DNA from 3 places in the Streptomyces sp. NBC_01622 genome. Region 2 is predicted to be linked to each of the others. Evidence: riboswitches for the same ligand, from Rfam matches in the RefSeq annotation. Region 2 holds a riboswitch; each other region holds the start of a gene.
The links. A riboswitch is a leader RNA that binds a small molecule or an ion and turns the genes downstream of it on or off. The one in region 2 is predicted to bind thiamine pyrophosphate.
Positions count from the first base shown of each region.

Region 1: linked by a shared signal. The riboswitch ahead of OH768_RS15465 (thiamine ABC transporter substrate binding subunit) and the one ahead of thiC (phosphomethylpyrimidine synthase ThiC) in region 2 are both predicted to bind thiamine pyrophosphate.
Region 3: linked by a shared signal. The riboswitch ahead of thiO (glycine oxidase ThiO) and the one ahead of thiC (phosphomethylpyrimidine synthase ThiC) in region 2 are both predicted to bind thiamine pyrophosphate.

Region 1 covers NZ_CP109293.1:3,492,634-3,497,800, reverse strand. The annotation lists gene OH768_RS15480 (phosphatidate cytidylyltransferase) at 1-635, shown strand, start outside; gene OH768_RS15475 (SRPBCC family protein) at 768-1,214, shown strand; gene rlmN (23S rRNA (adenine(2503)-C(2))-methyltransferase RlmN) at 1,278-2,384, shown strand; TPP riboswitch at 2,406-2,512, shown strand; gene OH768_RS15465 (thiamine ABC transporter substrate binding subunit) at 2,509-3,585, shown strand; gene OH768_RS15460 (ABC transporter permease) at 3,633-5,167, shown strand, end outside.
Region 2 covers NZ_CP109293.1:5,731,064-5,736,230, forward strand. The annotation lists gene OH768_RS26285 (serine hydrolase domain-containing protein) at 1-756, shown strand, start outside; gene thiC (phosphomethylpyrimidine synthase ThiC) at 783-2,621, opposite strand; TPP riboswitch at 2,614-2,803, opposite strand; gene OH768_RS26295 (YibE/F family protein) at 2,875-4,377, shown strand; gene OH768_RS26300 (SsgA family sporulation/cell division regulator) at 4,568-5,005, opposite strand; gene OH768_RS26305 (IclR family transcriptional regulator) at 5,105-5,167, opposite strand, start outside.
Region 3 covers NZ_CP109293.1:8,264,091-8,269,257, forward strand. The annotation lists gene pknB (Stk1 family PASTA domain-containing Ser/Thr kinase) at 1-1,000, opposite strand, end outside; gene OH768_RS38260 (thiazole synthase) at 1,105-1,899, opposite strand; gene thiS (sulfur carrier protein ThiS) at 1,903-2,103, opposite strand; gene thiO (glycine oxidase ThiO) at 2,100-3,272, opposite strand; TPP riboswitch at 3,270-3,381, opposite strand; gene OH768_RS38275 (hypothetical protein) at 3,434-3,688, shown strand; gene OH768_RS38280 (NAD(P)/FAD-dependent oxidoreductase) at 3,721-4,950, shown strand; gene OH768_RS38285 (Rv2175c family DNA-binding protein) at 5,015-5,167, shown strand, end outside.

The DNA.
Region 1 (5,167 bases), 2.2 Mb from region 2:
TCGTGCCCCTCACGGTCGGCGGGGCGGCGATGGTCGTCGCCGGATACGTCCGGGGTCCCGAGGGCGCCTGGGTCGCCATGGCGCTCACGGCGCTCGCCGTCCTCGTATGGCGGATGACGGAACCGCCGGAGGGCTACCTCAGGGACGTCACGGCGGGCGTCTTCGCGGCGTTCTACGTGCCGTTCCTGGCCACGTTCGTCGCCCTGATGCTCACCGCGGACGACGGCGCCTGGCGGGTCCTGACGTTCCTGCTGCTGACGGTCGTCAGCGACACCGGGGCGTACGCCGTCGGCTGGCGCTTCGGCACGCACAAGCTCGCCCCGCGCATCAGCCCCGGAAAGACCCGCGAGGGCCTGTTCGGGGCGGTGTCCTTCGCGATGGTGGCGGGCGCGCTGTGCATGCAGTTCCTGATCGACGACGGCAGCTGGTGGCAGGGGCTCGTCCTGGGCCTCGCGGTCGCGGCCAGCGCCACGCTGGGTGACCTCGGCGAGTCCATGATCAAGCGGGACCTCGGCATCAAGGACATGGGCACGCTGCTGCCGGGCCACGGCGGCATCATGGACCGGCTGGACTCCTTGCTGCCGACGGCTCCGGTGGTCTGGCTGTTGATGGTCCTGTTCGTCGGGTCCGCCTGACGTTCGGCCGACGTCCTGCCGTACGGCATTCCGGGCGCCCCTGTATCTCTGTACAGGACGGGGGCGCCCGGTCGTACGATTTCGGTATAAGCCCTCGCAAAAGGGGGACCGCCCTGAACGAAGGAGGGCGTCATGTCCGCCTTCCATGAAGAGTTCGACGTGGACTGCCGTCCGGAGGACGCCTGGGCGTACGTCATCGACCCGTCCCACCTCCCCGAGTGGCAGGAGAGCGCGGTGTCCGCCGAACAGCTCGACGACCGGCCCTTCGGCCTCGGCTCCCGGGTCCGCGTCACCCGGCACGTGGGTCGCCGCGACATGGCGATGACCATGGAGTGCACCGAGTTCCAGCCGCCGTACGCCTGGACCGTGCGCGGGATCGACGGCCCCATCAGGGGCAACTTCCGCGGCGAGATCTCACCCGTCGACGACGGACGCCGTACCCGGGTGACGATGGATCTCGACTTCGAGGGACACGGCATCGGCAAGGTCCTGCTGCCCTTCGTCGTGCGCCCCCAGATCCGACGCGAGATGCCCCACAACGAGAGGCTCCTGAGGGAACACCTGGAGCACATCGGCTGAACTCGGCTGAAGCGGATCACCGTAAACGGATCACGGTAAACGATCTGCGACACTGGTACAGCCATGCCTAAGCCCGGAGAACTCACATTCGTCGCCCCCCGCGGAGCCCAGAAGCCGCCGCGGCACCTTGCCGATCTCACGCCCGCCGAGCGCAAGGAAGCCGTCGCCGCGGTCGGGGAGAAGCCCTTTCGCGCCAAGCAGCTCTCGCAGCACTACTTCGCGCGCCTCGCGCACGACCCGGCGGAGTGGACCGACATCCCCGCCGGTTCGCGCGCCAAGCTGCAAGAGGCGCTGCTCCCTGAGCTGATGACGGTCGTACGGCATCTGTCGACCGACCAGGACACCACCCGCAAGACGCTGTGGCGGCTGTTCGACGGGACGCTCGTCGAGTCCGTGCTGATGCGGTACCCGGACCGGGTCACCATGTGCATCAGCTCGCAGGCGGGCTGCGGGATGAACTGCCCGTTCTGCGCGACCGGTCAGGCCGGCCTGGACCGCAATCTGTCCACCGGTGAGATCGTGCACCAGATCGTGGACGGCATGCGGGCGCTGCGCGACGGTGAGATCCCGGGCGGTCCCGCGCGGCTCTCCAACATCGTCTTCATGGGCATGGGCGAGCCCCTCGCCAACTACAAGCGGGTCGTCCAGTCCATCCGCGCCCTCACCGACCCCGAGCCGGACGGCCTCGGCCTCTCGCAGCGCGGGATCACCGTCTCTACGGTCGGACTGGTCCCGGCGATCCACCGGTTCTCCGACGAGGGCTTCAAGTGCCGGCTCGCGATCTCGCTGCACGCGCCGGACGACGACCTGCGCGACACCCTGGTTCCCGTGAACACCCGGTGGAAGGTGCGCGAGGTCCTCGACGCGGGCTGGGAGTACGCGGCGAAGTCGGGACGCCGGCTGTCCATCGAGTACGCGCTGATCCGGGACATCAACGACCAGGCGTGGCGCGGCGACCGGCTCGGCCGGCTCCTCAAGGGCAAGCCGGTGCACGTCAACCTGATCCCGCTGAACCCGACGCCGGGCTCCAAGTGGACGGCCTCCCGTCCCGAGGACGAGAAGGCGTTCGTCGAGGCCATCGCGGCCCATGGGGTGCCGGTCACCGTCCGGGACACCCGCGGCCAGGAGATCGACGGAGCGTGCGGCCAGCTCGCGGCCACCGAGAGGTAATCTCTGCCGTAAGTACATTTTCATATCCGACAGGGGAGCGCGCAGCGCTGAGAGTGCGGCAATCGGGCCGCAGACCCTCTGAACCTCGCCCAGGTCATTCTGGGTAGGAAGTTCGGTCATCACCGTGAACACCAAGAAGTACTGTGCTGTCCTCGTCGGCCTCGGCCTGGTCACGCTCTCCGCGTGCGGGTCGGGGTCGGACCAGGGCAGTGGCTCCGGCTCCAAGACCGTCACGCTCGTCAGCCACGACTCTTGGGCCGTATCCAAGAGCGTCCTCAAGGACTTCGAGAAGCAGTCCGGCTACACGGTCAAGGTCCTCAAGGACGGCGACGCGGGCCAGGCCGTCAACAAGGCGATCCTGACGAAGGACAACCCGCAGGGAGACGTCTTCTTCGGCGTCGACAACACCCTGCTCTCCCGCGCGCTCGACAACGGTCTCTTCCAGTCCTACGACGCGAAGGGCTCCGCCACCGTCAAGCCCGCGTACCGCGTCGACGAGACCAAGCATCGCGTCACGCCCATCGACACGGGCGACATCTGCGTCAACTACGACAAGGCGTACTTCAGCAAGCACAAGCTGACCCCGCCGACCTCCTTCGCGGACCTCGTCAAGCCCGAGTACAAGAACCTCCTCGTCACCGAGAACGCCGCCACCTCCTCACCCGGCCTCGGTTTCCTGCTGGGCAGCGCGGCGCAGTTCGGGGACGACAGCTGGCAGGCGTACTGGAAGAAGCTCAAGGCCAACGGCGTGAAGGTCGTCGACGGCTGGGAGCAGGCCTACGACCAGGAGTTCTCCGGTTCGGCCGGCGGGAAGAAGGCGGGCGGCGACCGGCCCCTCGTCGTCTCCTACGCCTCCTCGCCGCCCGCCGAAGTCATCTACGGCGACCCGAAGCCGACCACCGCGCCCACCGGGGTGTCGTACGGCACCTGCTTCCGGCAGACCGAGTACGCGGGACTGCTCAGCAACGCCAAGAACACCAAGGGCGGCAAGGCCTTCATCGACTTCCTGCTCACCAAGGAGTTCCAGGAGGACATGCCGCTCAACATGTTCGTCTACCCGGTGATCGAGGGCGCGACAGTGCCGGCCGAGTTCACGCAGTACGGTCCGCAGGCCAAGGACCCCGAGACCATGGCCCCCACGAAGATCGCCGCCGACCGGGACCAGTGGGTCAAGTCGTGGACCTCGCTCGTACTGAAGTAGTCCCGCGGAAGTCCTCCCGTAGAGGGAACGTGACGCGGCTCGGCCTCATGGTCCTGCCCGTCGCGTTCTTCGCGGTGTTCTTCGCCTACCCCGTCGCCGCGATCGTCGGGCGCGGTCTCAAGGTGGACGGCGCCTGGCAGTTGGGCCGGATCCGGGACGTGCTGGCCCAGTCCGACATCCGGCACGTGCTGTGGTTCACCACCTGGCAGGCGCTCGCCTCCACCGCGCTCACGCTGCTGATCGCGCTCCCCGGCGCGTATGTCTTCGCGCGCTTCGACTTCCCGGGAAGGCAGGTGCTGCGGGCCGTCGTGACGGTCCCCTTCGTGCTGCCGACGGTCGTCGTCGGTACGGCCTTCCTCGCGCTCGTCGGCCGGGGCGGACTCCTCGACGACCTGTGGGGCGTACGGCTGGACACCACCGTGTGGGCCATCCTGCTCGCGCACGTCTTCTTCAACTACGCGGTCGTCGTACGGACGGTGGGCGGCCTCTGGGCACAGCTCGACCCGCGTCAGGAGGAGGCCGCGCGGATGCTCGGCGCCTCCCGGCTCCGGGCCTGGCGGAAGGTGACGCTGCCCGCGCTCGCGCCCGCCGTGGCCGCCGCCGCGCTGATGGTCTTCCTCTTCACCTTCACCTCCTTCGGCGTGGTGCAGATCCTCGGCGGCCCGACCTTCTCGACCCTCGAAGTGGAGATCTACCGCCAGACTTCGGAAGTCTTCGACCTTTCCACGGCGGCCGTGCTGACGATCGTCCAGTTCGTCGCGGTCGGCGCGATCCTCGCCGTCCATGCCTGGACGGTACGGCGACGGGAGACGGCTCTACGACTCGTGGACCCGGCGGTGACCGCACGGCGCCCGCGCGGGGCCGGCCAGTGGTCCCTGCTCGCCGGGGTCCTCGTCTCCGTCCTGCTGCTGCTCGTGCTGCCGCTCGCCGTGCTGGTCCAACGGTCCCTGGACTCACCGGACTTCGGCTACTACCGGGCGCTGACCCACGACGACGGCGGCACCTTCCTGGTCCCGCCGATCGCCGCGATCGGCAACTCGCTGGAGTACGCCGTCGCCGCCACCGCGATGGCCGTGGTGATCGGGGGGCTCGCCGCAGCGGCCCTGACCCGGCGCGATGCCGGGCGGCTGGTGCGGGGCTTCGACGCGCTGCTGATGCTGCCGCTCGGGGTGTCGGCGGTGACCGTCGGCTTCGGGTTCCTGATCTCGCTCGACAAACCCCCGGTGGATCTGCGGAGTTCATGGATCCTGGTGCCGCTCGCACAGGCGCTGGTGGGCGTCCCCTTCGTCGTACGGACGATGCTGCCCGTGCTGCGGGCGGTGGACGGGCGGCTGAGGGAGGCGGCGGCCGTGCTCGGGGCGTCCCCGTGGCGGGTGTGGCGCGAGGTGGATCTGCCGCTGGTGCGGCGGGCGTTGCTGATCGCCGCCGGGTTCGCGTTCGCGGTGTCGCTGGGCGAGTTCGGGGCGACCGTGTTCATCGCGCGGCCGGACAACCCGACGCTGCCGGTCGCGGTGGCCCGGCTGCTGTCCCGGCCCGGTGATCTCAACTACGGCCAGGCGATGGCCCTTTCGACGATTCTGAT
Region 2 (5,167 bases):
GAGATCCAGGACCGCCTGATCAACCACTTCGACGAGAACCGCTACGACACCACCCCGGCGGCCGACCTGGTCGCCGTCGCGATGAAGCACCGCCCGCTCTTCGTGCCGCAGCCGGGCGGGGCCACCCGGTGGGCGTACTCCAACACCAACTACCTGCTGGCCGGGATGATCGCCGAGAAGGCCGGTTGCGCGAGCTGGCAGGACCTGGTCGCTCACCGGATCATCGCGAAGCTCGGACTGCGCAACACCTCCGTCCCCGGGCTCGACCCGTTCCTGCCCGACCCGCACGTGAACGCGTATCTGACGACCGCCGAAGGCAAGCGTCTCGACGTCACCGACCACAGCTTCCAGCACACCGCGGACTCCGGTGTGGTGAGCACCACCGCCGACCTGAACACCTTCTTCCGGGCCCTGGCCGGCGGCAGGCTGCTCCCCGCCGCGCAGTGGCGCGAGATGCGGCAGACCGTGGAACGGACCGACGACCCGGAGGACGTGGCCGAGATGCCCGAGGGCACCTACGGCCTCGGCCTGCGAAAGATCCCGCTCTCCTGCGGCGGTTTCTACTACACCCACGAGGGCGACGGTGCGGGCGTCAACACCCGTCCCGCGGTGAGCGCCGACGGCAGGCGCGCGGTGACCGTCTCCATCACGACCACCACCGCGCCGCCGGACCTCGCCGCCCTCAACCGCGCGACAGGCACGCTGGTCGACCACACCCTGTGCGACAAGCCTGCCAAGGGCTCACCGAAGAGCTAGGCCGTGTCCGACCCAGCCGGTCGTCGTCAGTCGGCGATCGGCAGGTACACCCGGTTGCCCGCCGCCGCGAACTCCTTCGACTTCCGCGCCATGCCCTCCTCGACCTCCGCCTTGGTACCGCCGTGTTCGCGGCGGATGTCCTGGGAGATCTTCATCGAGCAGAACTTCGGCCCGCACATCGAGCAGAAGTGCGCCGTTTTGGCCGGCTCCGCCGGCAGTGTCTCGTCGTGGAACTCCCGAGCCGTGACCGGATCGAGGGCCAGGTTGAACTGGTCCTCCCAGCGGAACTCGAAGCGGGCGTCGGACAGCGCGTCGTCCCACTCCTGTGCACCTGGGTGCCCCTTGGCGAGGTCGGCTGCGTGGGCGGCGATCTTGTAGGTGATGACGCCGGTCTTGACGTCGTCACGGTTGGGCAGGCCCAAGTGCTCCTTGGGCGTGACATAGCAGAGCATGGCCGTGCCCCACCAGGCGATCATCGCGGCACCGATGCCGGAAGTGATGTGGTCGTACGCAGGCGCGACGTCCGTCGTCAGCGGGCCGAGCGTATAGAACGGAGCTTCATCACAGATCTCCTGCTGAAGGTCGATGTTCTCCTTGATCTTGTGCATCGGGACATGTCCCGGGCCCTCGATCATGGTCTGTACGTTGAAACGCTTCGCGATCGTGTTGAGTTCCCCGAGAGTCCTCAACTCGGCGAACTGCGCCTCGTCGTTGGCGTCCGCGATCGATCCGGGGCGCAGACCGTCGCCCAGCGAGTAGGTGACGTCGTAGGCGGCGAGGATCTCGCAGAGCTCCTCGAAGTTCTCGTAGAGGAACGATTCCTTGTGGTGCGCCAGGCACCAGGCCGCCATGATCGAGCCGCCGCGCGAGACGATGCCGGTCTTGCGGTTCGCCGTCAGCGGTACGAACGGCAGCCGCACGCCCGCGTGGACGGTCATGTAGTCCACGCCCTGTTCGGCCTGTTCGACGACCGTGTCCTTGTAGATCTCCCAGGTCAGCTCCTCGGCACGGCCGTCGACCTTTTCGAGCGCCTGGTAGAGCGGCACGGTGCCGATGGGGACGGGGGAGTTGCGCAGCACCCACTCGCGGGTGGTGTGGATGTTGCGGCCGGTGGACAGGTCCATGACCGTGTCGGCGCCCCAGCGGGTCGCCCAGGTCATCTTCTCGACCTCCTCCTCGATGGAGGAAGTGACCGCGGAATTGCCGATGTTGGCGTTGACCTTCACCAGGAACCGCTTGCCGATGATCATCGGCTCGATCTCCGGGTGGTTGACGTTGGCCGGCAGCACCGCACGCCCCGCCGCGATCTCCTCCCGGACCACCTCGGGCGAGACCTTCTCCCGTACGGCCACGAACTCCATCTCGGGCGTGATCTCGCCCCGTCGCGCGTAGGCGAGTTGAGTCACCGCCGTACCCTCACGTCCACGGCGCGGTTGCCGGGGGCGGCCCGGGAACACCGCGTCGAGGTTACGGAGTCCACCGCGCGGTGACGTGTGCTTGATTCCGTCGTCCTCGGGGCGGACGGGACGGCCCGCGTACTCCTCGGTGTCGCCCCGGGCGATGATCCAGTTCTCCCGCAGCGGCGCCAGTCCCCTGCGGACGTCGGTGTCGACGAGCGGATCGGTGTACGGGCCTGAGGTGTCGTACAGCGTCACGGACTGCCCGTTGGTGAGGTGTACCTGACGGACCGGCACCCGCAGATCGGGGCGCGAGCCCTCGACATACCCCTTGTGCCAGCCGGCGGACTTCCCGGCCGCAGAGGACTCCTCGACCCCCGTCGGCTGCCCGGCCCGTGCGAACTCCTCGCCCGGAATGGGCTGTTCGTCCTGGCTGAAGGCAGGCGTGCGTACGTCCTTGTTGGTCATGAGACCTACTCCCTACGCCGGCATTACCCGGTAACAGGTTCGGCGGTCGACGCAGCGGCTTCCGTCAGCCGATGTTTCATGTGAAACATCACTCGATACAGGTGACGTTTCCCGTGAAACATCGCAGAGACGGAGGTCAGCGCCCTCTCAGCCCGGTGCTCCGAGCTCCCGCGTGTGCAAAGGTGCCTCCACGCTAGCGTCATATGTGGCGCGGTGAACAGTGGGCCTCCGGCGTTCTTGCGATGATCGGGCGGTGACCACGACGCAGCAGCCCCCGTACCCGCCGACCGGGCCGCCGCATGGCCATGACCACGGCCACGGTTCCGATGGCGACCATGGCTCCGGGTCCGGGGACGACGACAGCTCCGGCGGGGACGGCGGGCACGGTTCCGGCGCGGGTGGTGGACACGGTCACTCGCACAGTCACGGCCCGGCCGCCCCCGTCTCCCGTCACCTCCGGAAGGTCATCGCGGCGATCCTGATCCCGTTCACGGTCGCGGTCGTGGTCGGCATGGTGGTGCTGTGGCCCGGCGGCGCACCGTCGCACAAGCGCACCGGCGTCGGCTTCGACCGGCAGACGCAGCAGGCGACGGTCACCAAGGTCGTCAGCGTGAGCTGCGCCTCGGTGAACGCCTCGGGCGGGGGCGCGACCGGGGACACCTCCACGGCCGAGGGCTCCTCGGCACAGCAGGAGGCGGGCGGCACCTGCAAGAAGGCCACGGTCACGGTCAGCACCGGCAAGGACAAGGGCCGTACGTTCACGGAGATCGTGCAGCCCGACCAGTCACGGCAGTTGCATCAGGGCGAGAAGGTCGTGGTCGCGTACGAGCCCTCCGCGCCCAGGGATCTGCAGTACTCGGTCACCGATGTGAACCGTAAGTTCCCCATGGCGCTGCTCGCCGGCATCTTCGCGCTGGCCGTCGTGGTGGTGGGCCGGCTGCGCGGCGTCATGGCACTGATCGCGCTGGCCATCAGCTTCATGATCCTCAACTTCTTCATCCTGCCCGCAATCCTGCACGGCTCGAACCCGCTGATCGTGGCGGTGGTCGGATCGAGCGCCATCATGCTGATCGCCCTCTACATGTGCCACGGACTGTCGGCCCGTACGTCCGTGGCGGTGCTCGGCACGCTGATGTCGCTGGTCCTGATCGGCGTCCTGGGTTCGGTGTTCATCGGCTGGGCCGCGCTGACCGGCAACACGGACGACAACACGGGCCTGATCCACGGGCTGTATCCGTCGATCGACATGAGCGGCCTGCTGCTCGCCGGCGTCATCATCGGTTCGCTCGGTGTGCTCGACGATGTGACGGTCACGCAGACCTCGGCGGTCTGGGAACTGCACGAGGCCAACCCGTCGATGGGCTGGCGCGGGCTGTACCGCGCTGGTATCCGGATCGGCCGCGACCACATCGCGTCCGTGGTCAACACGCTCGTCCTCGCCTACGCGGGCGCCGCCCTGCCGTTGCTGCTGCTCTTCTCCATCGCGCAGAGCAGCGTGGGGTCGGTCGCCAACAGCGAGTTGGTCGCCGAGGAGATCGTACGCACGCTTGTGGGCTCGATCGGCCTGGTCGCCTCGGTACCGGTCACCACCGCGCTCGCGGCCCTGGTGGTCTCGGCGGACCGACCGGGACGCGAAACAGCTCCCGCGGGGGTTGCGGCGGCGGCCACGGCGGCGCCGGGTGCCGGGCCCGCGGCAGCGCCCGGTGCCAAGCCGGCGCCGGCGCGCGGCGGGAAGGGCCGACGCCGCAAGCACTGAGGACGGCGAGAACCGCCGCACGGAGCCACACAGAAGCGTTCCTGCGACTCCAGGGCTCCTCCCGGGCTTCCCGGACCGCACCCGGACCTCTCGGCCTCGCAGGCCTTTCAGGGCTCCACAGATGCCTCCAGGGGCCTCGGGCCCCGTGGTGAAGCGTTACGCCAACTCTCCCCGCCGCCGTAGCAACGCTTCAGCCGGCGCTCTGCTCCTCCGCCAGGATGCGGTCCAGTGCCTCGTCGAGGTGGGCGTCGAAATCCGCGAGCGCACCCTCCTGACCGAGCGGAACCAGCAGGTCGGTGCGGTCGAGGAACGCCACGAGCGGGGCCGCGCGGGTGCGGAACAGCGCCTGGTCGCCGCCCACCTGAAGCCTGATCAACACTTCGCCCAGCGTCTCGGGATCGACGGGCTCGATCCGCACATCGCCGTCCCCGGACGCCCGGCCCACCCCGTCGATCAGCAGCTCCCGGCCGAAGGCCCAGGTCACCGGGGCATCCCCCGGCAAATGGAAGGTCAGCCGTACGGCGTACGGATCGCACGTCTCGTAGCCCAGTTCGACCGGGATACGGAAGGAGAGCTCCTCGGAGACGAGGAAGCTCATCATGACCTCTGCCTGTACGGACTCGCGCATCGCCTATCCCGTCAATTGCCGCCGACTGGCCGGGAATGATCCCCGTGACACTGAAGGAATATTGCTGAACGTGCACAACAGATCACAAGGAGTAAGTTTTCAGATACTGATAGAGAGCGCGAGCGACCCCAGGAGCCTGCCTACCTCGGTCTGCAACTCCCG
Region 3 (5,167 bases), 2.5 Mb from region 2:
GGCTGGTCCGGTTGAACGGGTCACCGGGCTCGTCGTCCTCGTTGACCGGCAGCGGACGCGGCACGGTCAGCGAGCGCGGGATCACACTCGTACGGTTCTCGGAGTGGGGATGTTCCGAGGTCAGCGCCTGCGGCGGCACCGCGTCCAACTGCTCGTCGCTCAGCCCCGCCCGCGCCTCCCGGACCAGACCGAACAGCGAGACAGCGTCGTACGGCCGGATGTCCGGGGTACGCGCGGTGGCCGTGGCGACCAGCTCGTCCAGCTCGTACGCCAGCCCCGGCACGACGGCCGAAGGCGGCGGGACGTCCTCGTGCAGGTGCTTGTAGAGCACGATCGCGGGGGAGTCCCCGTCGTGCGGCTTCTGGCCGGTGAGCATCTCGTACAGGACGACACCGCACGCGTACACGTCGACCCGGGGGGACGCCGTGCCGCCCTCGATCTGCTCCGGCGCCAGATACGAGACCGTGCCGAGCACGTTCTCCGTGGTGCTGGTGACCGTGTCCACGGACCGGACCAGCCCGAAGTCGGCGACCTTGACCCGGCCGTCGTCCCCTATGAGCACGTTCTCCGGCTTCATGTCCCGGTGCACGAACCCGGCCCGGTGCGCGGCACCCAGCGCGGCCAGCACCGGCTCCAGGATGTCCAGCGCGGCACGCGGCTGCAGCGCCCCGCGCTCGCGCAGCACGTCCCGCAGGGTGCAGCCGGCGACGTACTCCATCGCCAGATAGACGTACGTCCCCTGGGCGCCCTGGTCGAAGACCTGCACCACGTTCGGATGCGCCAGCCGCGCCACCGACTTGGCCTCGCGGATGAACCGGTCGACGAAGGAGGCGTCGGCCGCCAGCGTCGGGTGCATCACCTTGAGCGCGAGGACCCGGTCCAGGCGGGTGTCCACGGCCCGGTAGACCGTGGCCATCCCGCCGACGGCGATCCGCGCGTCGACGCGATAGCGGCCGTCGAGCAACTGCCCGACGAGAGGGTCATGAAGGGTCGTATCCACGCAGGTGAGTGTACGAGCCGAGGCTGACAGCACCGCCTTTTCGGCCAGTTTCGGGGCGGTACTGCAGCCGAGCTGTGACGGATCCCACCCTGGGGAGCGGGAGTTCAGAACGCCGGACGTTCGGGGTCCAGACGGGCCAGGCCGGTCGTCGGAGACGACGCCTCGGCGAAGTGCCTACGGGGGATACGCCCCGCCCGGAACGCCAGCCGCCCCGCCTCCACCGCGCTCCGCATCGCGGACGCCATCAGCACCGGCTCCTGCGCCCGCGTCACCGCCGAGGCAAGCATCACACCCGCGCACCCCAGCTCCATCGCGAACGCCGCGTCGGACGCCGTACCGGCCCCCGCGTCCAGAATCACCGGCACGCGCGCGTGCTCGGTGATCAGCTGGAAGTTGTGCGGATTGCGGATACCGAGCCCGGAACCGATCGGCGACCCCAGGGGCATGATCGCCGCACACCCGACGTCCTCCAGCTTCCGCGCCAGCACGGGATCGTCGTTCGTGTACGGCAGCACCGTGAACCCGTCGTCGACCAGGGTCTCGGCGGCGTCCAGCAGCTCGATCGGGTCGGGCAGCAGGGTGCGCTCGTCCGCGATCACCTCAAGTTTGACCAGTGCCGTCCCGAGCGCCTCCCGCGCGAGCCGGGCCGTCAGCACCGCCTCGCCCGCCGTGAAGCAGCCCGCGGTGTTGGGCAGCACCCGGATGCCGAGCCGCTCCAGGACGGACAGCACCGAACCGTGCACGGAAGCGTTCACGCGCCGCATCGCGACCGTCGTGAGCTCCGTCCCGGAGGCGACCAGCGCGCGCTCCAGGACGTCGAGGCTGGGCGCGCCCCCGGTGCCCATGATCAGCCGGGACGTGAAGGACGTACCACCGAGGACGAAGGGGTCGTCGGCCATGGGTCAGCCTCCTTGGACGGCGGTGAGGACCTCGACGCGGTCCCCCTCGGAGAGGGAGGTCGAGGGCCACTCCGCGCGCGGGACGACGGTTTCGTTGAGGGCGGCGGCCACCCCGGAGGGCGACGGGGCCAGGGTGCGCACAAGGGTGTCGAGAGCCGTGCCGGGCGCGATCACCCGGGGCTCCCCGTTGACGGAGACGTTCATGCGGGCTGCTCCACGAGTGCCGTGCGTTCCGCGCGGGCGAACCGCTTCGGGGTGAACGGGCGTGCCTCGTCCGGGAGTTCGCCGGTGGCCAGGGCGTGTGCGAGGGCGTCGCCGGTGACCGGCGTGAGCAGCACGCCGTTGCGGTAGTGCCCGGTGGCCAGCAGCAGTCCCGGCAGTTCGGTCGGGCCCAGCAGCGGCGCGTTGTCGGGGGAGCCCGGGCGCAGTCCGGCCCGGGTCTCGGTGAGCGGCAGTTCGGTGATCCCGGGGACCAACTCGTGGGCGTCGCGCAGCAGTTCGTAGACACCGCCGGCGGTCACCGTGGTGTCCCAGCCCAGTTCCTCGCTGGTCGCGCCGACGACCAGCTCGCCGTTCTCGCGCGGCACCAGATAGACGTGGCTGCCACGCACCACGGCCCGCACGGTCCTGCTCAGGAACGGCGCGTACCGCTCCGGCACGGTCAGCCGCAGCACCTGCCCCTTCACGGGCCGTACGGGCGGCAGGACGTCGCCTGGGACCCCGGCAAGCCGCCCGCTGAGGCTGCCGCCCGCGAGCACCACCTGGTCCGCGCCCAGCACATCACCCTCACGCGTGACGACCCCCGTGGCGCGGTCCTGCCCGACCGTGAGCCGCTCGGCCCACGTCCGGTGGAAGGCGACCCCGGCGCGCTCGCACGCGGCCACCAGGGCGCCCGCCAGCCGCCGCGGGTCGACCTGGTGGTCCCCGTCGACCCGGAGCCCCCCGCGCACCCCCGGTGCGAGCATCGGCTCCAGGCGCCGGCAGTCGCGCCCGGACAGCCACTCGGAGTCCAGGCCCGACCGGTGCTGCAGGGCGTGCAGTTCACGGAGGTGGGCGCGGTCGTCGGCGTCCAGGGCGACGGCCAGGGTGCCGCAGCGCCGGTAGCCGAGGTCGAGGCCGGTGAGGTCGGTCAGCTCGGCCGCGAAGTCCGGGTAGCGCTGCGCCGAGGCCAGGTTGAGGGCGAGCAGCGTCTGTTCGCCGTAGTGCAGTTCCGTGACGGCGGCCAGCATCCCGGCGGCCACCTGCGCGGCCCCGCCGCCCGGGTCGGGGTCCACGACGGCGGTGGCGAACCCGCGTTGCGCGGCCCGCCAGGCCGTGACCAGGCCGATGATCCCGCCCCCGACGACGAGGACGTCTGACGTACGTGTAGGCATGGGCGTCCAGCCCCTCCCTTCGCCGGCATGACCCGGATCAGGTTCGTACGGTCGGAGGCCGCCAGCCTCCCTCTCAGCCCGGTGCGTCCGGACTCCCGCGAGTGCTTGTACGTTGGCCACCCTAGCCCGTACCCCATGTCCCAGTAAGGGAGCCTCCGTCCATGGTCCGCTCGCTCGAGGGTCTCGTCCTCGCCCCGGTCGCGGACCAGGCACCGGGTCAGGTCGGCACCCGCACCCGGTTCGCCTACCACGAGAAGGACGGCGAGATCTGGGCCGAGTACGCGGGCGGCGACGTCGTACGCGGGCATCTCGTCGGCACGCGCGCGGGGGACCGTCTCGACGAGACCTGGGAGTGGGAGTCGCAGCCGGGGAGCGGGACGAGTGTTGTGGAACAGGTCACTGAACGCGCCCCCTGACTGACGATTTGGCAGGTGTCTATGGTGATCGGATGAGCGAGCAGACACGGGGACAGGGCGCGGGGGCAGGGCGGCGAGTGGTCGTCGTCGGCGCGGGCATGGCCGGGGTGCAGACCGCGGTCGCCCTGCGCGAACAGGGCTTCACCGGCACCGTCACCCTTCTCGGCGCCGAACCCCATCAGCCCTACGACCGGCCCCCGCTGTCCAAGGCCGTCCTGCTCGGCAAGGCCGAGGGCTCCGCCTTCGACGTCGACTTCGAGGCGCTCGGCATCGAACTCCGGCTCGGGCGCGAGGTGTCGGGCCTGCGCCCCGGAGACCACGAACTGGACACTGCCGAGGGCCCGGTGCCCTACGACGTCCTCGTCCTCGCCACCGGCGCCGAACCGATCCGGCTGCCGGGCGCCGACGGCATCCCCGGGGTGCATCTGCTGCGCACCCTGGACGACGCCGAGCGGCTGCGGCCGGTGCTCGCGCGGCAGCACGACATCGTGGTCGTCGGCGCGGGCTGGATCGGCGCCGAGTTCGCCACGGCCGCGCGCGAGGCGGGCTGTGCGGTGACCGTCGTAGAAGCCGCCGACCGGCCGCTCGCGGGCGCGCTGCCCGCCGACGTGGCCGCGCCGATGGCCGCCTGGTACGCGGACGCCGGAGCCGTGCTGCGCACGCACACGCGCGTGGAGCGCGTCGAACCCGGCGCGGTGGTCCTCGACGACGGCACCCGGCTGCCCGCCGGAGCCGTCGTGGTCGGGATCGGCGCCCGCCCCGCCACCGGCTGGCTCGCGGACTCCGGCATCGAGCTGGGCGCCCACCGCGAGGTCGTGGCCGACGACCGGCTGCGCACCTCGGTGCCGGACGTGTACGCGGTCGGCGACTGCGCCTCCTTCCCTTCGGGAAGGTACGGCGAGCGCCTTCTCGTCCACCACTGGGACAACGCCCTCCAGGGCCCGCGCACGGTCGCCGCGAACATCGTCGGCCAGACCCCGGCGGTCTACGACCCGGTGCCGTACTTCTGGTCCGAGCAGTTCGGCCGCTTCGTCCAGTACGTCGGCCATCACGCGTCCGCCGACACGACCCTGTGGCGCGGCGACCCGGCCACCCCGGCCTGGACCTTCTGCTGGCTGCGCGGGGACCGCCTGGTGGCCGTTCTCGCGGTCGGCCGCCCCCGTGACCTGGCCCAGGGCCGCCGCCTGATCGAGTCGGGCACGCCGATGAATCCCGGGCCGCTGGCGGACCCTTCTCTCCCGATGAAGGCCGCTATCGCCTAGTTCGTCCCCCCGAGTCGGACCGGCCCGGCTTCCGACTGTCAGTCCGGGATGGCACGCTGTTTACGTGACCGAGATTGACGCAAAGATCGATGCTCTCGTCCCCGCCTGGCTCACGCTGCCCGACATCGCAGAGATGCTCGATGTCGAGGTGACACGCGTGCGGCAGCTGGTCAAGGAGGGCCAAGTCATCGCCGTACGCCGTGGTGAGAACCGCGCG